Regions from separate parts of the Vibrio jasicida 090810c genome, predicted to be linked through region 4. Evidence: predicted binding sites of a transcription regulator. Region 4 holds the regulator's gene; each other region holds the start of a gene.
What was found. The regulator CRP, encoded in region 4, controls carbon source genes, mostly activating them, when cyclic AMP is high. The targets are predictions, from matches to a motif close to TGTGANNNNNNTCACA.
Positions count from the first base shown of each region.

Region 1: a site for CRP is predicted at 2,357-2,372, ahead of C1S73_RS13505 (CTP synthase). Genes of this name have one in related genera too.
Region 2: a site for CRP is predicted at 2,619-2,634, ahead of deoD (purine-nucleoside phosphorylase). Genes of this name have one in related genera too.
Region 3: a site for CRP is predicted at 4,345-4,360, ahead of cdd (cytidine deaminase). Genes of this name have one in related genera too.

Region 1 covers NZ_CP025792.1:2,809,234-2,815,453, reverse strand. The annotation lists gene eno (phosphopyruvate hydratase) at 1-550, opposite strand, end outside; gene C1S73_RS13505 (CTP synthase) at 632-2,272, opposite strand; gene mazG (nucleoside triphosphate pyrophosphohydrolase) at 2,424-3,221, opposite strand; gene relA (GTP diphosphokinase) at 3,428-5,647, opposite strand; gene rlmD (23S rRNA (uracil(1939)-C(5))-methyltransferase RlmD) at 5,775-6,220, opposite strand, start outside.
Region 2 covers NZ_CP025793.1:2,008,280-2,014,499, forward strand. The annotation lists gene phrB (deoxyribodipyrimidine photo-lyase) at 1-591, opposite strand, end outside; gene C1S73_RS26390 (MerR family transcriptional regulator) at 614-1,417, opposite strand; gene C1S73_RS26395 (YbgA family protein) at 1,407-2,357, opposite strand; gene deoD (purine-nucleoside phosphorylase) at 2,753-3,463, shown strand; gene C1S73_RS26410 (lactate dehydrogenase) at 3,532-5,001, shown strand; gene C1S73_RS26415 (hypothetical protein) at 5,174-6,220, shown strand, end outside.
Region 3 covers NZ_CP025792.1:679,503-685,722, reverse strand. The annotation lists gene ihfA (integration host factor subunit alpha) at 1-56, shown strand, start outside; gene C1S73_RS03310 (RelA/SpoT domain-containing protein) at 192-965, opposite strand; gene C1S73_RS03305 (thiopurine S-methyltransferase) at 1,300-1,950, shown strand; gene purT (formate-dependent phosphoribosylglycinamide formyltransferase) at 2,030-3,205, opposite strand; gene cdd (cytidine deaminase) at 3,353-4,240, opposite strand; gene C1S73_RS03290 (LrgB family protein) at 4,509-5,186, opposite strand; gene C1S73_RS03285 (CidA/LrgA family protein) at 5,188-5,562, opposite strand; gene sbcB (exodeoxyribonuclease I) at 5,621-6,220, opposite strand, start outside.
Region 4 covers NZ_CP025792.1:2,558,199-2,564,418, forward strand. The annotation lists gene astD (succinylglutamate-semialdehyde dehydrogenase) at 1-313, shown strand, start outside; gene C1S73_RS12205 (DUF1338 domain-containing protein) at 577-1,368, shown strand; gene crp (cAMP-activated global transcriptional regulator CRP) at 1,596-2,228, opposite strand; gene C1S73_RS12215 (phosphoribulokinase) at 2,468-3,337, opposite strand; gene C1S73_RS12220 (YheU family protein) at 3,462-3,674, opposite strand; gene C1S73_RS12225 (hydrolase) at 3,740-4,747, opposite strand; gene C1S73_RS12230 (TIGR02444 family protein) at 4,848-5,327, opposite strand; gene C1S73_RS12235 (ABC transporter ATP-binding protein) at 5,324-6,220, opposite strand, start outside.

The sequences.
Region 1 (6,220 bases), 250 kb from region 4:
GTAGACCTTCTTTAAGAGTCTTAGCACCAACTGGTTGGATCATGAACTCTTGGATGTCAACGTTGTTATCTGCGTGCTCACCACCGTTGATGATGTTCATCATTGGTAGAGGCATAGAGAACTGACCAGCTGTACCGTTTAGCTCAGCGATGTGCTCGTATAGAGGCATGCCTTTAGCAGCAGCTGCTGCTTTAGCGTTTGCTAGAGAAACAGCTAGGATAGCGTTCGCACCGAATTTAGATTTGTTTTCAGTACCGTCTAGGTCGATCATTACTGCATCGATTGCAGCTTGATCTTTCGCGTCTTTACCAACTAGAGCTTCAGCGATTGGGCCGTTTACAGCTTCGATAGCTTTAAGAACACCTTTACCTAGGAAACGTGCTTTGTCGCCGTCACGTAGCTCAAGAGCTTCGCGAGAACCAGTAGATGCGCCAGATGGAGCAGCAGCCATACCTACGAAACCGCCTTCTAGGTGTACTTCAGCTTCTACAGTTGGGTTACCACGTGAATCGATGATTTCACGACCTAGAACTTTAACGATCTTAGACATTGAATGTTTCCTTCTCGTTGAATATATAATGTCAAAATTAAAGGCAGCAACACAGCTTACGTTACTGCCTGTATTCCTTACTTACTTCTCGAAATCGCCACGCTGGTATTCGCCAGCTGCTTTCACGAAACCTGCGAACAATGGGTGACCATCACGCGGTGTTGACGTGAACTCTGGGTGGAATTGAGCCGCTACGAACCATGGGTGAGCTGGGTTCTCAATTACTTCTACCAGTTTCTTGTCTGCTGACAAGCCAGATACTTTAAGGCCTGCTTTTTCGATTTGCGGACGAAGATTGTTGTTCACTTCATAACGGTGACGGTGACGCTCATGAATTGTCGCGTTGCCGTATAGTTCACGAGCTTTCGTACCTTTTTCTAGGTGACATAGCTGTGAACCAAGACGCATAGTACCACCAAGATCAGACTTCTCGGTACGTTCTTCAACTTTACCTTCGCCATCAACCCACTCTGTGATTAAACCTACCACAGGGTACTTCGTCTCTTTGTTAAATTCTGTTGAATGTGCACCTTCCATACCCGCTACGTTACGTGCGTATTCGATCAGTGCCACTTGCATGCCTAGACAGATACCTAGGTAAGGAACGTTGTTTTCACGAGCGTATTGAGCTGCGCGAATCTTACCTTCGATACCACGGTCACCGAAACCGCCAGGAACAAGGATTGCGTCTAGACCTTCTAGGATCTCAACACCTTTGTTCTCTACATCTTGAGAATCAACGTACTGAATCTTAACGCTCAGACGGTTCTTAAGACCAGCATGTTTCAACGCTTCGTTTACTGATTTGTATGCATCTGGTAGTTCAATGTACTTACCAACCATACCAATCGTCACTTCTGCCGTTGGGTTAGCTTCTTCGTAAATTACTTGTTCCCACTCAGACAGGTTAGCTTCTGGCGCATTGATGCCAAAGCGAGCACAAACAAGATCGTCTAGACCTTGAGCTTTGATTAGCTGAGGGATCTTGTAGATAGAATCTACATCTTTCATTGAGATAACTGCTTTTTCTTGTACGTTACAGAAAAGAGCAATTTTCTTACGTTCGTTAGCAGGGATCATACGATCGCTACGACAAACTAGAATATCTGGTTGGATGCCGATAGATAGCAGCTCTTTAACAGAGTGCTGAGTTGGCTTAGTTTTCACTTCGCCCGCAGCTGCTAGGTAAGGAACTAGAGTTAGGTGCATGAACATTGCGCGTTCACGGCCTAGTTCTACAGCAAGCTGACGAATAGCTTCCATAAATGGTAGTGATTCGATATCACCTACCGTACCACCGACTTCAACGATAGCAACATCATGGCCTTCAGAACCTGCGATTACGCGGTCTTTGATAGCGTTAGTGATGTGAGGGATAACCTGAATGGTTGCACCTAGGTAATCGCCGCGACGTTCTTTACGTAGTACGTCTGCATAAACACGACCTGCAGTGAAGTTGTTACGCTTCGTCATCTTGGTGCGGATGAAACGCTCGTAGTGACCAAGGTCAAGGTCAGTCTCTGCGCCATCTTCCGTAACGAACACTTCACCGTGTTGAGTTGGGCTCATTGTGCCTGGATCAACGTTGATGTAAGGGTCAAGCTTCATCATAGTCACTTTAAGACCACGAGCTTCTAGAATAGCGGCAAGAGATGCTGCTGCAATACCTTTACCTAGAGAGGATACAACCCCGCCAGTAACAAAAATGTAATTTGTCGTCATGTTTAACCTGAAATTGGTTGAATGAGGGAAATGGAGTGCTTCTGGACGGGACGTAAATATACCAGAAGCTCCTTAACGCCACAACGTGAAATCTATCACACCGGAATTTTTTATTTTTTGCTTCAAATCAAAGTCGAGTATTCATGCAATTTCAGCTTTGCTCTTCTCGTTTCACTTCATCCCACATCGAATCGAGTTCATCTAGAGTAAAGTCTGTGAGTTGCTTACCGTGCGCTGCAACTTTAGTTTCCACGCCTTTAAAGCGTCTTGAGAACTTTAGATTTGCTTTGGCCAAAGCGACTTCAGGGTCTTTGCCTAAGTGACGAGATAGGTTGACGGTCGCAAATAATAAGTCCCCCAACTCAAGCTCTACCTTGGTTTCATCGGGGTTGACTTGAAGCGCCTCTTCCATCACTTCTTCAATTTCCTCTTGTACCTTCCCGACTACAGGACCCAGAGAGTCCCAATCAAAACCATATTTAGCGCATTTCTTTTGAATTTTTGTAGCACGAGAAAGCGCAGGTAGAGAGTTCGGTATTGAGTCTAGAATACTTTCCTCAGCTTTGCCTACTTGTGCTTTTTCTTTGGCTTTTTCCGCTTCCCAATTAGCGTTAATTTCTTCATCAGATTCAAACTCAACATCAGAAAAAACATGAGGATGACGACGAGTCAGTTTTTCATTCACAGTTTCGACGACGTCAGAAAAATCAAACAGCCCCTGTTCTTTTGCTATTTGGCTGTAGAAAATCACTTGGAACAATAAGTCACCCAACTCTTCTTGTAAGTTCGGCCAATCACGGTTTTGAATCGCATCCACCACTTCATAAGTTTCTTCAATGGTGTGCGGAACAATGGTGTCGAAGTTCTGCTTTAAGTCCCATGGGCAACCGCCGTCTGGGTCACGCAACTTCGCCATGATTTGTTCTAACTGTTCAATTGGATGACTCATTTTCTCTGTTCCTTTAAACCTTTCTATCTAAAGAAAAAGGTGAGCAGCCAAAACCACTCACCTTTGTTATATGTTGATCAATTCTCTAAATAATTGAAGCTGTAGCTAGGCTGCAAGCGAGCGAGACTCCTGAGCATAGCTTGCCTATGTGATGGAGCGAGTGAGCGTAGGCAACAACGCTATCAGCTTCAAGTATGACGAGAATTTTAGCCTAAGCGTTTCACCGACATAACATCCTTAATCTGCTCAACACGTTTCGAAACTCGTGAGAACACTTCAAGGTTGGTCACTTCAAGGTCAAAGTCCATGATCGACATTTGCGTGCGGTAATCGACGCGGCTCTTCATACTGGTGACTTTGATTTTCTCGTTCGCAAACAGAGTTGTGATGTCTTTTAGCAGACCGCCACGCTCCATTGCTTCAACACGAACCGTCAAGATGTAAGAACCGACAAAGCCGCTGCCCCAGACGGTATCGATGATACGTTCTGGTGCGTGATGGCGAAGCTCCTCTAGTTGCTCACAGTCACTGCGGTGGACCGAAATACCGCGACCTTGGGTGATGTAACCGGCAATCTCATCACCTGGGATCGGCTGACAACAACGCGCTAGGTGTGTCATTAGGTTATCGACACCTTCAACTACGACTGCATCTTTCTTCGGACGACTTTGTGCTGGCGCGCGATTTTCTGCTTCTTGCAGTTTTTCTAGCGCTTGTTGGTCTTCCTCTTCGGCGGTTGGTTTGTTTACCAAGGCGTTGATGTGGTTGATGATTTGGTTGATACGCAAGTCACCACTACCAATACCAACATACAATTCATCGGCACTATTAACGTTAAAGCGTTTCAGCGCGTAGTTATCAGCATCTTTCAATGTCGCGCCGATTTTCGCCAGTTCGTGCTCTAGAATTTCACGACCCGCTTCTAGGTTCTTCTCACGACTTTGCTTGCGGAACCATGCGTTGATCTTCGCACGCGCTCGGCTTGACGTCACAAAGCCAAGCGATGGGTTTAACCAGTCTCGTGAAGGGTTTGGTTCTTTCTGGGTGATGATTTCCACCTGATCGCCCATTTGCAGTTTATGGGTGAACGGTACGATACGACCTGCCACTTTAGCACCGATACAACGATGCCCTACTTCTGAGTGAATGTGGTAAGCGAAGTCTAATGGGGTTGCGCCCATCGGTAGGTCGACGACATCACCACGTGGGGTAAAGGCATACACGCGGTCGTCAAATACCTGACTACGCAGCTCGTCCAACATCTCGCCAGAGTCGGACATTTCTTCTTGCCAGTCGAGTAGCTTACGTAGCCACGTGATCTTCTCATCGTAACCGCTGCGGCTGCTTGCGCCTTCTTTGTATTTCCAGTGCGCTGCAACACCTAGTTCCGAGTCTTCGTGCATCTCTTTAGTTCGGATCTGGATCTCGATGGTCTTGCCTTCAGGGCCAAGAATCACGGTATGGATAGACTGGTAACCGTTTGGTTTCGGGTTCGCTACATAGTCGTCGAACTCGCTTGGCAGGTGTTTGTATTTGGTGTGGACCACACCCAGAGCGGCATAACAATCTTGCAGTTTGTCGGCGATGATACGTACTGCTCGTACGTCAAACAATTCATCAAACGCCAGACTCTTCTTCTGCATTTTACGCCAAATGCTGTAGATGTGCTTTGGACGACCACTGACTTCTGCGTTGATGCCGCATACGGTCATTTCTTGGGTAAGGTCGTCGACAAAGTCTTTGATGTATTGTTCACGGACAATACGACGCTCAGCCAATTGCTTCGCGATTTGCTTGTAGGTTTCTGGTTGTTGGTAGCGGAAAGCGTAATCTTCGATTTCCCATTTCAGCTGACCAATACCAAGGCGGTTTGCCAGAGGCGCATAAATGTTTGCACACTCTTTTGCCGCAGCGCGACGAACTTCGTCCGGCGCTTTTTTTACTTCAATCAGGTTGCAGATACGTTCCGCCAGCTTAATGACGACGCAGCGGAAATCATCCACCATGGCCAACAACATACGACGAACGTTATCAACTTGAGACGAGGCAGCACCACCATCCATTGTTACATTCAGTTGACCAATTGCCGCCATTTCGTCGACGCCATCGATCAGCTTAATGATTTCTTTGCTGTATTTTTCCTCAAGGAGTTCTCTATCAAAAGCACCGCTTGAGACCAAAGGAAACAGTTGCGCCGCGACAAGTGTCGCTTTGTCCATCGACAAGGTGATCAAAATTTCGATCATCTCTCGTCCACGCCACAACAAAAGCTCCGCCTGCTCGTGGTTCGCCAAAATCGACTGGCAATCACGATACACTTCAATTAAGCGTTTCGCTGTGTTCTTCTCTTGCCCTAGGCTAGCCACCCAGGTTTCGAGTTCAAACTGTTCATCTTGGTTTAAATGCGCGCTTCTTACCGCAACCATCTCATCATCCTAATTATTATATTTGTGTGGTTTGACTAACACCATCCAGGTTAGTTCTTATGCCAAGCCTTAAACGTTGGCTTATTGACCACCCACCACGTGTAAGTGATCAACAAAGTCCCAATTATCAGGACTTTTCAAACAGCGCCATCGATTCTAGATGGCTGGTATGAGGGAACATGTCCAGCATACCTAATTTGGTCAATTGGTAGCCTTGCTCCAGCAAGCTCTGACTATCCCTTGCAAGGGTAGCAGGATTACACGAAACATAAACTACACGCTGTGCGCCAAGCGCAGAAACTTGATCGATGATCCCACTCGCGCCTGCACGTGCCGGATCAAGCAGCACTTTGTCGAATTGTTCAGCCGCCCAAACTTGCCCTTCAAAATCCTGCTCAAGGTTAGCGTGATAAAATTGTGCGTTATTGATTTGGTTCAAGGATGCATTATTTGCTGCCTTTTCTACCATTTCTGGCACACCTTCTACGCCAACCACATGTTTTGCACGTTTTGCAATTGGCAAACTGAAGTTACCTAGACCACAGAACAAATCTAACACTCGCTCGTCACTTT
Region 2 (6,220 bases), on a different replicon from region 4:
CGGATAAGAAAAAGGCACATCAGCATGATAGCGATAGGTTTCAACCTCTTGGAGCACGTCTTTAGGCAGCTCGGCTTGCGGTTGTGGCTTGAACACCATTGGCAGTTGGAATTTCAACAACCAAGCACGTTTAAATGGTGTGAAGACTTTGAAATACTGCCCCTGCTTGTTTAACACCGTGGTTGGTGCATGAACACATTTGTCGTGGAAAGCTTCAAACGTAACTTCGCTTTCAGCCAGAACTCTCGCTACGTCTCTATCTAAAGCTTGCTCATTGACCTCATAATGAATATTCGCCATGACACTTTTCACGCTCAACGATAATGCCCAGCTCTTGATGACCTCAGTCACGTCGGTAAATTCAGGCACCTCTTTATACAGAAGCGGGATATTAAGATCAGAAAGCTCTTCTTCGAGATGCATTAAACGTCTCGCAATAAGGTCTGCCTGCATTGGTGCCATATGGTGCTTTTTCCATTGCTCTGGCGTTGCAACATAGCAAGCGACCACAGGGTGCCCAGTATCAAGGGCGGCCTTCAATGCAGTGTGATCTAACGTTCTAAGGTCTCGTCGAAACCAAACCAGAATCATGTCGTCTCCTTACGAGGGTAAGCTAGTTAGCAAAATGCAACTTCTCAATAACTTCAGAGAACTGAACTTGCTCAGGGCATTGCGTTTTCAGCGTGGATAACGCTTCTACTTGCTTAATTGGCAAAGCCTTGTTTGAGAAGAAATGAAGCTTTTGGTACAGAGCCACTACATCATGATCGATAAGACCCGAAACATCTTCGACTTTGTCTATCAAACTAATATGGAAGCCTTGCTCGCATAATCTTGCCGCTTGTACCCAGCTTTCAAATTCTCGAGCTTGCTCGAAACTAATAAGCAGACATTTGCCTTTCGAAGAGGCTTTGTTTTCAGACTCAACAACCATGGCAAGGCGTGTAATTAAGCAAGTTTGAAAGAGACCCGACTGAAGTGAGCGTAGTGAGACCTTCACGAGTTCAAGAGCTTCCACCACCGGCGTGATCAGCTGATCGATGACAATAGTTAATGGATACTCTTTCAAAACGTTGGTTAGAAGCTTCTCCGTTTTACCACGGTTTAGTTCGGCAAGAGCTTTGAGCAAAGATTCCACTTCTTCTAAAGGCTGCACACTAACAGCAATATCAGCTTTTTCTTCTTGTCCAAGCAGACCTTTTACTTTGCCAATGGCAACCCCTTTCGACAACCAACCTTGTATCTCTTTAATCGTATCTAGGTCTTGTTGGCGGTATAGACGATGACCTTTTTCGGTTCGTTGAGGTTGGATCAAGTTGTAGCGTCTTTGCCAAGCTCTGAGTGTAACGGGCTTAACACCCGTTAACTCAGATACATCTCGAATGGCGTAGAGTTTTTCTTCTTGGCTACAATCCATAACGTAATCTCATCTCCTGCGGGTATGGTTCTAGATATTTTTGCTGTTGCAAATACTCATCTGGGTATGTGTTGAGATAATGCTTAATAAGCGTTAAAGGGGCAAGTAATGGTAACAATCCTGTGCGGTAATCACTGATGACTGTCGCGAGTTCTTCTCTTTCTTTACCAGTTAATGAACGCTTGAAGTAACCTTGTAGGTGCATCAGAACATTGGTGTTGTTCTTGCGACTCGCTCGGTTTTGCAGCGCTTTCATTAAGCCCAAACGATACTCGTTAAAGAAGTCGTCAATCTCATAGCTCGCGACATCTGCCACCAACCTACCCAGAGAGCGGTAGGATTCTGGGTGGTGCGCCATCAACGTCAGTTTGTAACGAGAGTGAAAAGCGATGATTTTACCGCGTGTTGGTTCTCCACCCATGGATTCATAGAAGTCGTTCAAACAGTAAATGCGCGTAATGAAGTTTTCTTTTAATACTGGGTCGTTAAGGCGGCCGTCTTCTTCTACCGGTAACCACGGCATTTTTTCCATCAAGGTACGGGTGTACAAGCCAATCCCCTCTTTTGCAGCGTTGTTTTTACTGTAAACCTTGACTCGCTCCATACCACAGGTTGGCGACTTCGCGCAGACGATGTACCCACACAACTGCTCACTTTGCAATTCATTCACTTTATTTTCTGAATAAGTGAGCATGTTGTCGGTGTGGTCATTGTCTGGATTTTTCGTCTCAACCAATGCAATTCGCTCTTCGTTACTGACTAAGCGGATAGTAGGACGAGGCACAGACATACCGACGCCAACTTCTGGACAAACCGGCACGAAACTAAAGTACCCGTCGAGTTCTTTTGTTACGAAGTTACTTATTTTATGTCCTGAGTCGAAACGTACACGTTCACCTAATACACAAGAGCTGATACCGACTTTGATTGAAGATTCCATGATGGCACATCCTATACAAAATGTTTTGTTGTATAACTTATAGCAAGTGAATTTGAATTGTACAAGAAAATAAATTGTACAATTTATTCGTTTTACTGAGCTATCTAGGAATTCGATCAGTGAGATCTCAGAAAATATTGTGCTTCGAAACGGTTTTTTGTGCACACAATCAACAAATCGCTCAAAAGCAAATCGATTGCCTTTTTGCTTTCAACAGATTTAGTTATCAACAGAATATTTAAACACTAGAACAGACCGTTTTGTGACTTAACTCTCAAGCCACCTTTACACGTCCCGATATTATTGCCTCAACGAAAACGAACAAGTTCAACAGAATTGGTAATAGCGTTCTATAATAGAGTCATTTTACCAGAACCAAACTTTGGAGAGCACTTATGGCAACCCCACATATCAACGCACAACCAGGTGATTTCGCTGAAACAGTTCTAATGCCAGGCGACCCGTTGCGCGCTAAATACATTGCAGAAACGTTTCTAGAAGATGTGAAACAAGTTTGTGATGTTCGCAACATGTTCGGCTTCACTGGCACTTACAAAGGTAAGAAAGTTTCTGTAATGGGCCACGGTATGGGTATCCCATCTTGCTGTATCTACGTACACGAACTCATCGCTGAATACGGCGTGAAAAACGTTATCCGTGTAGGTAGCTGTGGTGCAGTACGTGACGACGTGAAACTAATGGACGTTGTTATCGGTATGGGTGCATCTACAGACTCAAAAGTTAACCGTATCCGTTTCAACAACCACGACTTCGCTGCAATCGCTGACTACGGTCTTCTAGAAGAAGCGGTTAACCAAGCGCGTGCTCAAGAAGTACCAGTTAAAGTTGGCAACGTATTCTCTGCAGACCTGTTCTACACACCAGAGGCAGACCTGTTCGAGAAGATGGAAAAACTAGGCATCCTAGGTGTAGACATGGAAGCGGCTGGTATCTACGGCGTTGCTGCTGACCTAGGCGCGAAAGCTCTAACTATCCTAACAGTTTCTGACCACATCATCCGTGGCGAAAAACTAAGCTCTGAAGAGCGTCAAAAGTCGTTCAACGACATGATGAAAGTTGCTCTAGAAACAGCAATCAACATCTAAGAAACACCTAAGTAGTAAATAGCAGCCGGGGCCTGACCGGCTGCAAGAATTATCCCGAGGGGGCGATTGTGTCTAACGGCGAACTGCCAAGGGACGCAGATGGGTTACAACTCAACTTTTGTAAAACATTGGCGTGTGACAACTTTGGATTGAGTGATGCAAAGCGATACGTTTTGCAACATGCTAACCCTAAACGTCCGGCGATGGTATGCCGTGAGTGTGGAGCTTTCCCCCCCTTACTTAATAATCGCGATGTAGTGAACGAGCTTCATCGTCTGCGTCACGTCCACAGTGACGGATTACCGGCTTGTCGCAACGATGACTGCGATAACTTTGGGCTTTCTGTCCATACTCATAAACACCTCTATCACGCTTTCGGTTACAGTGGCGATCGCCAACGTTACCGCTGCAAAGTGTGTCAAAGTACCTTTGTCGATAAATGGTCTGGTGCCAATAAAAAGCTTCAGTTCCAAGAGAACTTGATGGGCTTGTTGTTTACCGGTTATTCCGTTCGCGAGATCTGCCGTAAACTCAGCATTAATCCAAAAACCTTTTACGATCATGTTGATCATATTGCTAGCCGCTGCCGCCGCAAACTGGCAACGATCGATGCTCGCTGGGTAAACCATGCTGAGCACTATGAGTTGGCGTCGAACTATGTTTCCCTGCAACCACATAGCAACAACGGCGTATACTGGATCGCTTCTGGTGAAGCACACTCTGGCTATATTCTATGTCAGCATGTGAACTATTCTTCTAATGATGAGCCGGTCGCAGCACTGGATCATAACCCTTACGATGAAGTGTCACGTTTTGTATCACAGGAATACACCGCAGAAGCAAGTGAAGCACCCAGCGAGCCTTCGAAGAAACTTCGCGAGCGTATCGACCAGAAGTATCAAACCATTTTGGCGCGTGGTAACGTAGAGGACCCACTGGGCAACCTTTCTGTTTTCCATTACCCGTCAAAAGGCGCTTTGATTCGCCCGCCTTATACCTCTTACGCTCACTACCTACATGTGTTGGATATGTGCTGCCCAGAGAAACGGGTTTCTATTTACATGCCTCAAGATCCCCTGCTCCGCTCTGCCGCGTTGAGCGTTTGTTTATCTCGTATTCAAGAGAAAAACGTTGACTTGATGTACGTTGAAGAAGATGCAAACTGGGATATGACTGCGCCATTTGGCAAAGTAGACATTGCTTACATGAGTTGGTGGCGAGATCGTTGGGCGATTTCACGTCAATACGAAGCAAACAAAGGCATTTGTTACTTAGCTGGCGACAATAATGAACCTGAGTCATGGTTCAATGTTGCGACAACACGCCACATTCAATTCTATCAAAATCGTTTTCAGCTTCTGTTTGAGAGCTTCATCAACGAGCCACGTCGCAAATTACGACCTGCTGGCATATTACCTCTTTTAGATATATTCAGAGCTTGGCATAATTTGTGCTATCAAGATAAGCAAGGGCTTACCGCCGCTCAGAGGCTGAAAGTAACGGACGCACCTCTGACGATCAAACAACTGCTGTCGTGACTATTTAACACTTTACTCATTTAAATGTGGTAAATAGATGCTGACCACGGTATATATTACGGTACCCAATACCTTATTGGTGTAGCATTCTTCCTACACCTGAAATGATAGTCGCATCTAACCACATAATATTTAGGTGTAAATTCCAGTTCGATAGTCATGGATGTGAACGTTGGATAAAAGCCAAATTCAGCTAGAAGCAGAGCTAAACGCCCTCGATGGCCAGATAAAATCTGATCCGGAACGCGCATTTCGAATCGCCGAACAATGCAGAATTCGTGCAGAGCAAATCCTATTTGTTGATGGCGAAATTCGAGCATTGATCATCATGGCGCATGCCTGTTGGTGTAGCATGGACTACCGACACGGGCTCAAACTCGTCAAAGACGCCTACAGCCTTCAAATTCAACTCGACACCGACGATCATTTACCTGAAATCCTTCACCTCTTCGCCTTGCAATACTGGGGACAAGCTAAATACTACTCCGCCCAACAGTACTGGATAAATGCATTAGAACAATCCGCATTGGTTGATGACATTGAAATCCAAATCGAGGCCCTTATCGGACTTGGTAACGTTTGGCGCATCACCAACGAACACAAACTAGCCGCATCCACACACGAATTAGCCGTCAAAGTGGCAAACAACGTCCGTATTGCATGGTTAGAAGGCAAAGCTCGAATCCTACTCGCATGGGATTATTACCTGCTGAATAACTTCGTTGAAATGCTGACGGTGCTTGATGGTGCTACCGAGGTACTTCGTGATCATGACGACAACACATGGCAAGCTGAAATTTGGGATTTTAAGGGATTGGCATTACTGGGATTAGAACGTCTCGATGCAGCAGAAGAGGCGACTCAGAAAGCGCATCAACTCGCGATTGAACAAGACCTAACTTGGATGAAAGCGCACTCCTTCATCAGCCGAGCCCGACTCGAATTGCTGCGCAAGAATACAGAAAACGCCGCCTCCTTACTGCAATCTGCAGAGCAGTCTGCCCTGAGCTTTGATAATGGTGAACTGCTCAGCCAAATCTGCTTTCAGCAATCGCGCGTCGCAGAAGAACAAGGCGATTATGAAGGCGCTTTCCAAGCCTTCCAAAAATATCGCAAACATGCGCTTAAAATGCTCAAGGAGCAGACGCATCGAGTAAGTATGGATAAAGCGCGAGGATCTAAACGTCAGTTAGAGCAACGCGCGAGAAAGCTCATTAAC
Region 3 (6,220 bases), 1.8 Mb from region 4:
TCCGCCCGGGTCAGAAGTTGAAAGCTCGCGTAGAGAACTTAAAGGCAGACCAGTAAGCCATGTAACATGGATTGAGACCACGCTTTGTCGTGGTCTTTTTGTCTGTAGGTTTCGGTATTTACTAAAGAACAAATAAAAAACCACCGCAATTTCGGTGGTTTTTTAGTATTAAGTACATCAGTTTATGTCAATTATGCCGCTTCTAAGTGTGTCGTTAGGTATGGATGCCATGCCTCTTGATACAAGTTTTTAGATTGCGTACGCATGTTTCTAATTGATGCCATTTCTAAGTCATTCAAATGGCGATCCTCCACTAGAGCTTGACGCTCTAATTTCTGAATTTGTTCATATAAGTCGTGTTCTGGACCGTTTTTTACATCCGCAATAGCTTTTAAATGCAGCTGTACTTCGGCAACGAGGTTGGTCTTAGGCAAACGAACTAAGAGGTTTAGGTCTCGATAACCGGAAGCTGTTGGTTTTTTAAAGCGGTTTTTCACTTTAACTATCGTTGTTTCACGCTCTAACGCTTCGTATACCGAAACCAAGCTTGCTACATCGTCAGCAACAATGGTTGCACGTGCTAAGTCAGTGATTCGGTTTACTTGACCGTCCAATTCGTGAACAATTTTCTCTTCGGCACGGTGCTGAGATTTAACGCCAGCAAAGTAAGGCTGAGCATCAGTAAGAAGGGCAGTACTTTTACAGATAGTCTCTAGCTCGAACTGCGCTTGGTGAGCTTTGCTGTAAAGTACGTCGAAATCTGAATAAGGCTGAGTTGGTTTGGAGTCGATTGACTGAATACCATACAAACCACTAAGGCTATGTTTGAACAATTTTGAACAAACTTCGTTTTGACTAGCTGAACGATCTTGTTCGTTATTTGTGACATTTGGAAGTGCGGCGAACGCCGGCGCACGGCTTAGTACTAGAAGCATCAATGCTGTAGTACGTAGAAATAAGCTCATTCACTCTCCTTAACTTGCTTGCACTTAGAAAATGGGTAACGAAAAGGTCACTAAGATTCGCAAATCAGGTACTACCTATTTAATGGGGGCTCTGTGAAAGATTCCAAGGCTGAGTTTTAACCTAATAGTAGAATCGTGTTCCAGATCACCATTTCGCTTGCCTTTATTCTGACAACCAGAAAAAGGAAGGGTTCATTCTTGAACGATAGCTATTCTACCAATGCTGTATTAACCAAAGATGAACAACATAGACAAATTTGAAAAAATCATTAGTCTTAGCCCACAAAGTAGCGTTAATGCTCATTGTATTTATCAGCCGACAAGTAGAAGTAAAATGAGAGATCAAGAATTTTGGCACAACAAATGGGCGAGTAACCAAATCGGTTTTCACCTAGATGATGTAAACCCACTATTGCCAGTATTTTGGCAACGCACCAACCCAAAACGTGAAGACATAGTGTTGGCTCCTCTGTGTGGTAAGTCTGAAGACCTAATTTGGCTTGCGACGAAACATGACGAGGTTCAAGGTGTTGAGCTAAGCCAAATTGCGGTAAGAGCATTTTTTGCTGAGCATTTCTATACCCCGACCGTTACGTCGATTAACGGCATGCATGAGCTGTATCAGTTCGACGAGCTGTCCATTTATACAGGTGACTTTTTTACTGCGCCAGTTTCTAAAGCCGATATCATTTATGATCGTGCAGCCTTGGTTGCATTGCCTCAAGAGATGCGAGAAGAATACGTAGTTCGTCTTAAGCAACTGTTGAACCCTGGCGGACGTATTTTACTTGTGACTCTTAACTACCCACAGGATGAGATGTCAGGACCTCCATTTAGCGTGCCAGTCGAAGAGATTGAACAGTTGTTTACGGGTTATAAGGTAACTTGTTTAAATGTCGACCAAGCCGACGAAAACCATCCGAAAATTGCGAAGAAAGGTCTAAGTCGCTTCTCTGAAGAAGTGTACTTAATAGAGAGCGAATAAAGGGCTTTCGAACCCACAGAAAGAAAAAGCGCAGCCAAATTGAGCTGCGCTTTTGTACATATTGAGCTGATTAACGAAATCAGTAAACGATCTGTACTTTAGATGCGCTGTTCACTGCATCTTCAATCGAATCTTCAATCGTTTTACGGCGAGTTAAAACGACACCTAAGCGACGGCGACCGTCGATTTCTGGCTTACCAAACAAGCGAACTTGTGTTTGTGGTTGAGCCAGCGCTTTTGCAATATTATCAAAGCGGATATCGGTGGAGGTGCCTTGCCCAAGAATGACTGCTGATGCTGAAGGACCATACTGAACGATGCTGTTAATCGGCATACCAGTAAACGCGCGAACATGAAGTGCAAATTCAGACATTTCTTGAGAAATCATGGTTACCATGCCAGTGTCGTGTGGGCGAGGGGAAACTTCATTAAAAATAACCTTATCGCCTTTAACAAATAGCTCTACACCAAAGATGCCGTAGCCACCTAGTGCATTAACGACTTTCTCTGCTGTGTATTCAGCCGCTTTGATGGCGTTGTCTGACATTGCTTGTGGCTGCCATGATTCACGGTAATCACCATCTTCTTGGCGATGCCCGATCGGAGCACAGAAATGCACTCCGTCAGCTGCGCGCACGGTTAACAGTGTGATTTCATAATCGAAGTCAATAAAACCTTCAACAATCACACGTCCAGCACCTGTACGCCCACCTTCTTGTGCATAATCCCACGCGGTTTGAACATCTTCTTCTGATTTGATAACGCTTTGACCTTTACCTGAAGAGCTCATCACTGGCTTCACAACACATGGGATACCAACATGTTCTACTGCCGCTTTAAAGTCCTCAAAGCTATCAGCAAACTGATAAGGGGAAGTGTTTAGCGCCAACTCTTCAGCAGCAAGACGGCGAATGCCTTCACGGTTCATTGTTAACTTAGTTGCTTTCGCTGTAGGAACAACATTCAAGCCTTTTTCTTCTAATTCGACTAATTTGTCGGTCGCGATAGCTTCAATTTCAGGAACCACGTAAGCAGGTTGCTCTTTGTTGATGATCTCTTCCAGTGCCTGACCATCAAGCATGTCGATGACGTAGCTACGATGCGCCACTTGCATCGCTGGAGCATCGGCATAACGGTCGCATGCGATTACTTCCAAACCAAGACGTTGACATTCAATTGCCACTTCTTTACCAAGCTCGCCAGAGCCCAAAAGTAATACACGGGTAGCATGAGTGCTAGTAGCAGTACCGAACATAGTGTTCCCTTACAAAATAAAGTGATGAAACAGAAATTGCAGAGGATCATACTGATTTTTACGGATGAAGCAAACGTTTGCGCATGGTTTTTGATAATAAAAAAGGCCCTACTTCAAGTAGAGCCTATCTCTTAAGCATCGTATGAATTAAACGTTCACAAAACTCACTGGAATATCAGGATTTAGTGCTTCTAGCGTTGATTGAGTATCAGCTAGGTGACTGATCTTGCCTTGTGAGTTTTCAACTAAGGCTGCTGCTTTGATGTCTTCAAACTGCTCACCCGACATCAAGATCTGAATCAGAGCAACTTGAAGTGGAGGAAGGCTAGGGTTGAACGCTGCATTCTCTGCATACGCGCCTTGGAATACGCGACCGCTGTTCATCTCAAGCGCAATACCGCTTAAGTTGTTAGTGTATGGCGCGTGGCTGATGTTCATCGCATTGACGGCTTTTTGGATTAAAGCATCGTCTTCATCACAAACAAACTCGTGCTTCACCTCAGCCATAAGACCTGACTCAATGCCTAGATCCGCTGGACCAAACGCTTCAGGAAGGTAGTGATGAAGTGACTTTTCTTCACGTTCTGGTAATTGGATCTTCAGTTCTTTCGCGGTGCTTAGTTCATTCATGAACTGACGGCAGTGACCACAAGGGCTGTAGTTGATGGTAATGTCTTTTACGCCATGTTCGCCTTTCATCCAAGCGTGGCTAATCGCGCACTGCTCAGCATGAACGGTTTGACCCAGTTGAACGCCGAAAAACTCCATGTTCGCGCCAAAATAAAGACGACCTGTTAGGCCGCGAACAATCGCACCTACATAAAACTCAGAAATCGGAGCGTAAGAAAACGCTGCGGCAAAAGGAAGTAGAGCAACACGAAGCTCTTTGTCTGAAAGGTTGGTAGCGTTCAGCAGCTCATCAAACTGTTGCTCAGAAATAGTGGCATCAAAATCGTCAGCGAGAACGATAGGAGCAAGATGTGTTGAAAGTGCTTCAGGAGCGCTTGCTAGCGCCTGTTCAATGCGACTTTTCATGTCGAATCCTTGTTATTGCATGGACAGTTATTCTATGCGAAAGATGGAAATGTTCTGTGCTTTAGATCACGTTAATGTCTGTAATGATAATTTACGTTACATAGTTAGAGTGAGCTCACACATGTATTCGATTGCACAGAGGCTTAACGTTATCTCTATCCCATAAATAACTATATCAACTCAGATTCATACTGCGAATTTTTTGGAAAGGAGTTAAAGCCTGCTCAGTCTATTTACGTCAAGAAAGAGCAGGCTTTGGCATTTATCTTTATTGGTATAACCAAACGGCTAAAGCAAAGAAGCTTGGCGCAAGTATCGATGTGATAATACCGCACAACACGAGTGCGAGTGATGAAAAGGCAGCATCACCGGGTTGTTTCTCTGCGCAAGTTGCCGTACCAAGCGCGTGGGAAACAGTACCCATTGTTAATCCGCGCGCAATAGGGTGTTTGATGCCGATAAGATTGAAGATTGGATACGCCAAAATCGCACCGAATAAGCCAACAATAAGCACAAGAATGGCGGCAACAGCGGCTTCACCACCTAAGTGGCTAGAGATCTCCATTGCGATAGGCGTTGTTACCGATTTACCCACTAAACTCGCAATGAGGCTAATATCTGCTTTGAATGCAACGGCAATCAGTGTCGTTGTTAGCATAGACATCACGCTGCCTAAAGAACAAGCCAGCGCGATAATGCGCCAATTGGCTTTGATTTGAGGCAGTTGCTCATAGAGCGGATACGCTAGCGCAACAACAGCGGGTTGGAGTAAGAAACTGATGTACTCGTTATCGGCATAGTAAGTCTCGAACGGTACCTTCAAAAAGGTAAGCAATGGAATTAACACAGCAATACTGATCAGTAGCGGATTCGCGATAGGATTATTGACCTTAATGGCGATTTGACGTGCTGCGAGGAAAACAACAATAGTGACAATTAACCACATATTAATGCTTCTCCTTTAGCAAGTAATCTAAGAACCATGCCAAACTGACCAGTACAATCAGTGAGCCGCCAACTGCACTCGCAATAATAGGGAGCGCGTTTGCCAACAACATATCAAAGTGTTGCATCAAACCAACACTGATTGGGACGAACAATAAGATCATGTAACGAATAAAAAGCGTTGCTCCTGGCTTTACCCATTCAACTTTAACTAAGCCAAGGGTCATAGAGAAAAACAGCACAAGCATGCCAAGAACACTTCCGGGAACGGAGATGCCAGCGAATTTTTGAATTGTGTTGCCGATACCAAGTGCTCCCATAATAAGTGCGAGGGAAATAAGCAAATGGATCAGCTGTAGTAATCGGTCTTTAATCATTTTGACAGCATATAAAACAACAAACACACCCGAAGGTGCGTTTGAACAAGGTAAGAAATTAGGAGGCTAGGCTCTCTACGTAACGATAGACAGATTTTAATAGTGCTATCTTCTTTTCGTCACTTTCATGTTCGTGAACTAAGTTTTCTAAATTCAGCATGTACTCTTCAATTTGGCTTTCGAAAACTTCACGACAGTGTTGTGCCCAACGTCTTTGTTCTTGTTCATCCAGTGTGCCAGCGTAGTGACGGGCACGGTAACGGAACAACAGTGGTTTAATTCGTTTATCGTCGAATTCGATATCAAGAGCTGCGAGGTTGTTTGGATCCGTTTCTCGGATGATATCCATTGCTGCTCGATCGGCTGGGGAGAAAAATCCATCGTACAGCTGCGTATCAACGTCATCGCTCTTTTCGAATTCACGCTCAATAGAGAATAGACTAATAAGTTTGTCTCGGATCTCTGGATGCTGACGAAGTAAAGCAAGATTGCTTAAGCATTTTTGGCGATCAATACCAATCAACTCTGCGTTTTCGGCTGTCAAAGTCTTTGCGGGAGCAAGAATAGGGCACTTATTCAAATGCACCAGTTTGACAGGAACAGGAAGCAAGTCTCCTAATTCATCGCGTTTGGTGTACAAGCGTTCTTTTAGCTCTTC
Region 4 (6,220 bases):
TGTGCGCTACGAAGGGCTAGAGAAAGCGGTAGAACTAGCTAACGATACACGCTTTGGCCTTTCTGCGGGTCTGGTTTCAACCGACGACCAAGAGTGGGAATACTTCGTGGACCACATTCGTGCCGGCATCGTGAACCGCAACCGCCAGCTAACGGGCGCAAGTGGTGACGCACCATTTGGTGGTCCGGGTGCGTCGGGCAACCTACGTCCAAGTGCTTACTACGCAGCAGACTACTGTGCGTATCCAATGGCATCAATGGAAGGACAAGAGACGGTCTTGCCTGCCACATTGAGTCCGGGTGTAAACCTGTAATAGAGAAAAACGAAGCGGTGACAAAGTATCGCCGCTTCTCTCTGCCGGAGCTATTTACCAAGTTAGGATTCTGGTAAGCGCGCTGGCAAACGCCAAAGGCGAGCTTAAGACTCTCCAGTGCGTGTTGACTGACTGGCACTTATGCCACACATACCGTCACAGGTTGATGACCGCTCGTTCGTGATTCTGGACAGCCTCCGGGCTGTGAACGAGCGGTCAACTTCTCTTACCCCTAACTCTACATTGCATAACAAGGAGTCGTTATGACGCCCGATGTGTTATTTGAATCGCTATGGCAAGACTACATTAAACGTCTTTGTCCTTCCGCTGCTAAAGTCCATCAACTTCTTCAAGAAGATGAGCCTCTGATTAATGACCATATTGCTCTACGTACGTTTAATGTCGATCCCCTAGGCATTGAAACGTTAGCGAAGCCATTCTTGGCGGTGGGCTACAAAGCCTGTGGTGACTACGTATTTGAAAGCAAAAAGCTGGTAGCAAAACATTTTGAGCACCCAGATCCAAAACAACCAAAAGTCTTCATCAGTGAATTGAAAGTGGATGAGTGCTCACCGGAGCTACAGGCCATTGTTCATAAATTGGTAGAGCAGGTTGATGCTTCTAAACTGACCGGCAGTGATTTCTTATACGGCGGACGTTTGTGGAACCTCAGTTACGCTGACTTCCAAACCTTGGCGAAAGAGAGTGAATACGGTTCTTGGCTTGCCGCGCACGGTTACGGAGCAAACCACTTCACAGTGAGTGTGAATCAACTCAACCAGCATGAAGAAGTAAAGCAAGTGAACGACCACCTACGTAAAGTAGGGTTCACCATCAACGAGAATGGCGGTGAAGTAAAAGGCACGCCGGAGGTGTTACTAGAGCAATCATCGACCATGGCAGACAAAGTGCCAGTGACCTTTACTGAAGGTGTTGAGGTGATTCCTGGAGGCTTCTACGAGTTTGCTAAGCGCTATCCAATGGATAACGGTGAGTTGTACCCAGGATTTGTGGCTGCATCGGCAGATAAGATCTTCGAAAGCACCAACGGTTAAAGAAGAGGCGAGAACGGGCTACGCCCTCTAGATGCCGGAATGCTTCGCTGCGGGAGGTTTTAACTCTCGGAATCTGAGAGGGCTATATCTCGGAGGATGAAGTCCGATCTCGGAATGCAGTGTTCCCAATTCTCGGCTCTTTGTTTTCCGTTCCCGATTCCCAAAAAACAAAAAAGCCACCAAACTTGCATTTGGTGGCTTTTAAATTTTTTAAACGTTAATCGAGATTAACGAGTCCCGTAAACAACGATAGTTTTACCGTGCGCAGAAATTAGGTTCTGCTCTTCTAGCATCTTCAAGATACGACCTACTGTCTCACGAGAACAGCCAACGATTTGACCGATTTCTTGACGAGTGATCTTGATTTGCATGCCGTCTGGGTGCGTCATCGCATCTGGCTGTTTAGCAAGGTTCAGAAGAGTCTGAGCGATACGACCAGTTACGTCTAGGAACGCTAGGTCACCCACTTTTTGGCTAGTAACTTGTAGACGACGAGCCATCTGCGCAGAAAGACGCATTAGGATGTCTGGGTTAACTTGGATAAGTTGACGGAATTTCTTGAAAGAAATCTCAGCCACTTCACAAGGAGATTTAGCGCGAACCCAAGCTGTACGCTCTTGGTCTTCTTCGAATAGACCAAGTTCACCAATGAAGTCGCCCTGGTTTAGGTAAGAAAGGATCATTTCCTTACCTTCTTCGTCTTTGATAAGAACCGCAACAGAGCCTTTAACGATGTAGTACAAAGTCTCTGCTTTTTCGCCCGCGTGAATTAGCGTGCTTTTTGATGGGTACTTATGAATATGACAGTGTGAAAGAAACCACTCTAATGTTGGGTCGGTTTGAGGTTTACCTAGAACCATAATATCTCACTTCCTCTGCAGGGTACGCTTGCGCTATCCATATTTTAGCTAAGCCTGAATTGGCCTACTAGAATAAGAGCACTTTTTATATGCTGCAAGCTCTCTTGTGTTTCGGTTAGAAATAGTATCCTTTTTCGAAAACGATTTCTTGATTTTAATCGTGCCATCATTGAGATTTTGTAAGCAAAACTGTGCACATGATCACGGTATGAAAAGTAAACACTACGATGGCAAGGTTTTTAGCCAATTTTCCCTGTTTCGATAAGTTGCTGCAGAATCGGCCTTACTATGAGCTCCATTGCAAAGCTCATCTTACCGCCCGGTACCACAATAGTATTGTGGCGAGACATGAATGAGCCATCAATCATTGCCAGTAAATAAGGAAAGTCGACATTCTTTATGCCGCGAAGGCGTATGACAACAAAACTCTCATCTAAACTTGGTATGCCTTTGGCATTGAGTGGGTTGGATGTATCCACCGTTGGGACACGCTGAAAGTTGATGTGCGTTCGAGAGAACTGCGGGGTGATGTAGTTTAGGTAGTCATCCATTGAGCGCACGATCGAATCCATGACCGCTTCTCTTGAGTGGCCACGATCGCGCGTGTCACGAACGAACTTTTGAATCCATTCTAAGTTGACGATTGGCACCATGCCAATTAGAAAGTCGACGTGACGTGCCACATTGACATCGCCATCCACCACGCCACCATGCAAGCCTTCGTAGAACAAGACATCACTGTTTTCTGGCAGATCTTGCCAAGGTGTAAAGGTGCCCGGCATTTGGTTATATGGGACCGCTTCATCAAAGGTGTGCAGATAACGGCGCACGCTGCCAGTGCCATCTTCACCAAACTGACGAAAGAACTCTTCTAACCCCGGAAAGTCATTGGCTTGTGGACCAAAGTAACTGATGTGTTTGCCTTGCTCGCGGGCTTTACGGATTTCGACGTCCATTTCTGGACGAGTAAAACGGTGAAAGCTATCGCCTTCGACCCATGCAGGTTTGACGTTCATCATATTGAACATCTTGCGGAAGGCTTCAGATGTGGTGGTGGTACCGGCACCGGATGAACCAGTAACCGCAATGATTGGATGTTTAGCTGACATGACAAACCTTGTCGAAAATTACTTACCTGTAAAGTGCAGCATGCGTATGCTGCACGGTCGATAACCCACTATAGCACGTAACAAGCCCTTGTCATCGAGTGGGATACGGTAAAATGTGAAGGGTCTAAAACTTTGCTTTTAATTGAATATCTACTGTTTCATGTAGCTCAGAAAAGACGATGATTGCTTCACCTTTTTCTAATTGGTATTTGACCTGATCGATTTTACTTTGCAGTGAAACTTCGACCGAGCCATAGTCGGTGCCTTCACGTAGTACGAATTCACGAATCAAATTTTCCAGCGTTTCTGGCGCGATGTCTTGCCAAGGGATGACCATAAATACCTCAAACTTTTATGATGTTTAAGCGCGCCTTGGGTTGGAGTCTGGCGCGCCTAAGTAGTTTACTGTGTTCGTGGCACGGATACAGCAGAAAGGTACTCCGCAGCGATACTTTCGTAATAAGCAGGTAGGGCTTCTTCTAACCAAAACTTTGGTTTGAGAGCGGTTCCCGTAAGAAAACCCACATGCCCCCCATGCTCATAAAGTCGGTAATCGATGTTATCTGGCAACACAAATTTCGGGATCACTTCTTCCGTCATAAACGGATCGTCTTTTGCGTGGATTATCAGCGTCGGTAGAGTGATCTGTTGCAGTTTGCTTAAGCCAGAACATTGATCGTAATAATCTTGTGCGTCTTTAAAGCCATGCAGAGGGGCTGTGATCAAGTCGTCGAACTCATACAAGCGAGTCACACGTTTGATCGAGTTATACGACAGTGCGAGTTCGCCTTGGATTAAGTCATGCTTTTGCAGTGCATTACGCTTTAGTGAAGAGAGTAAGTAACGTCGATAGACCTTCGAGAAGCCTTGCTCAATACGATTGGCACATGCCGCTAAATCAAGCGGTGCAGAGACAATCGTCGCGGCACTCAAGATCGGGTCACCTTTGTACTTAGCTAAATAGTTCGCCAGCATGTTACCGCCGAGGGAGATCCCTACTGCGATTTTTGGATTGTTGGGGAACTGCTGATTGAGCTGCTCAAGAAAGAAACGAGCATCCGTTACTTCGCCAGAATGATAGGCGCGGGCTTTCTTGTTTGGCTTACCACTGCAACCACGAAAGTGCATCATCACTGAAAGCCAACCCGATTTAGAGAAGGCGTTCATCAAACCGTTCGCATACGGGCTGTAGAAGCAGCCTTCCAAGCCATGAAAGAGGACGAAGATTGGTTTGTTGCGTGCAGCTTCGGAATCTGGCTGCTGGGACCACGCCAAATCGAGGAAGTCACCATCCGGTGTATCGAGTGTTTGCCAAATAGGCGTAAACAGCGCTTTCTTGCGAATAAAGCGCGGTAATAGCGTCTGAAGGTGCGGGTTCTTAATCCCGGCGGCTGCGAAAAATTGTGTCATACCTAACTGCTCTTATATGGTCCTTCAATGTTCGCTGAAGAACTTATTAATATAATCCTTTATAGCTTTAGTATAGATATTTTACTGGTTTATGACTGATTTATGGATGCTGAATTTTTGGAACTGGAAGGGAAAACGCTTGTTGAAGGTGCTCACCACCGAGCTGCCGACAATATCTTAGCGTTAATGGATCGCCATCGTTACTGACTAATTTTAATGAGTTGACGCAGTCAACGAGGTCGGATTGTTGCTGTTTTTCTAACTGCAGTTCGAACTGTAGTGCTTCGCGATAAAGGGCATCGTTGACTTGCGATTTTAGATGGCGACGTAACTCACGGTAGGAGTGCAGAAGGGTTTCGCTTCGACCAAGGCAACCTTGGACTAAATGCCAGTCTTGTTCTTGGAAAATAACTTGCTGCTCATCGAGCCATCTGAGCAGCAGTAGTAGATTCACATTGCCGTGATAGTTATTTTGCAACGACAAGCACGCTTCCTTCACTTCTCGCACACCATAAAATTGCAGACTGAACTGCCAAAGGTGTTCTAGGGTGAGAGTGTATTCTGCGTGCTCTTTTGTCATTGATTGAACTCTAGCTCCATCTGCTCTAACGTTTCTTGAGCAGACATCCATTCCATCTCTACGTCTTCAAGCTCAGATTTACTCGACGCTTGAAGTGCCAATACTTCATTAAGTTTAGCCTTGTTTTCTGCTTCATACAGAGAGTTATCCGATAATTGCTCTTCTGCTGATGCTAATGCTTCGCCTAACTTATCCATTTTATTTTCTAACTGTGTCAGGGTTTTGCGAATTGGCGCTGTCTGTTTACGAAATTCTGCGTCACGTCGCTTCTGCTCTTTTTTTGCCGCAGCGCTGTTGTTGTTGTCTTTCTCTGGTTGTGCCGCTTGTGCTTCTTTACGCTCGGCTCTTTGTTGCTCTGTTAGCCACTTGTAGTAGTCATTGAGGTCACCATCAAATGGTGCGACTTGGCGGTCATGTACCAGATACAAGTCGTCCGTTGTTGCGCGCAGCAAGTAACGGTCGTGCGAAACAATGACCATCGCACCTTCAAAGGTTTGCAGTGCCATGGTCAATGCTTGGCGCATGTCCAAATCTAGGTGGTTGGTTGGTTCATCGAGTAGCAATAGGTTGGGTTTTTGCCACACAACTAATGCCAATACTAAACGCGCTTTTTCACCTCCAGAGAACGGTGCGACTTTTTCTAGTGCTTTATCACCTTGGAAGCCAAAGCTACCTAAGTAATCACGCAGTTGTTGTTCAGTTTGGTCTGGTGCAATCTGCATCATGTGTTGTAGTGGTGTTTCTTCTGGGTGCAGTGTTTCTAGTTGGTGCTGTGCGAAGTAACCGATCTTCACGCCTTGTGAGTATGTGAGATCGCCGCCTTGCGCTTTTAGCTCACCAGACAACAGTTTGATCAAGGTTGATTTACCTGCGCCGTTACGACCAAGTAGACC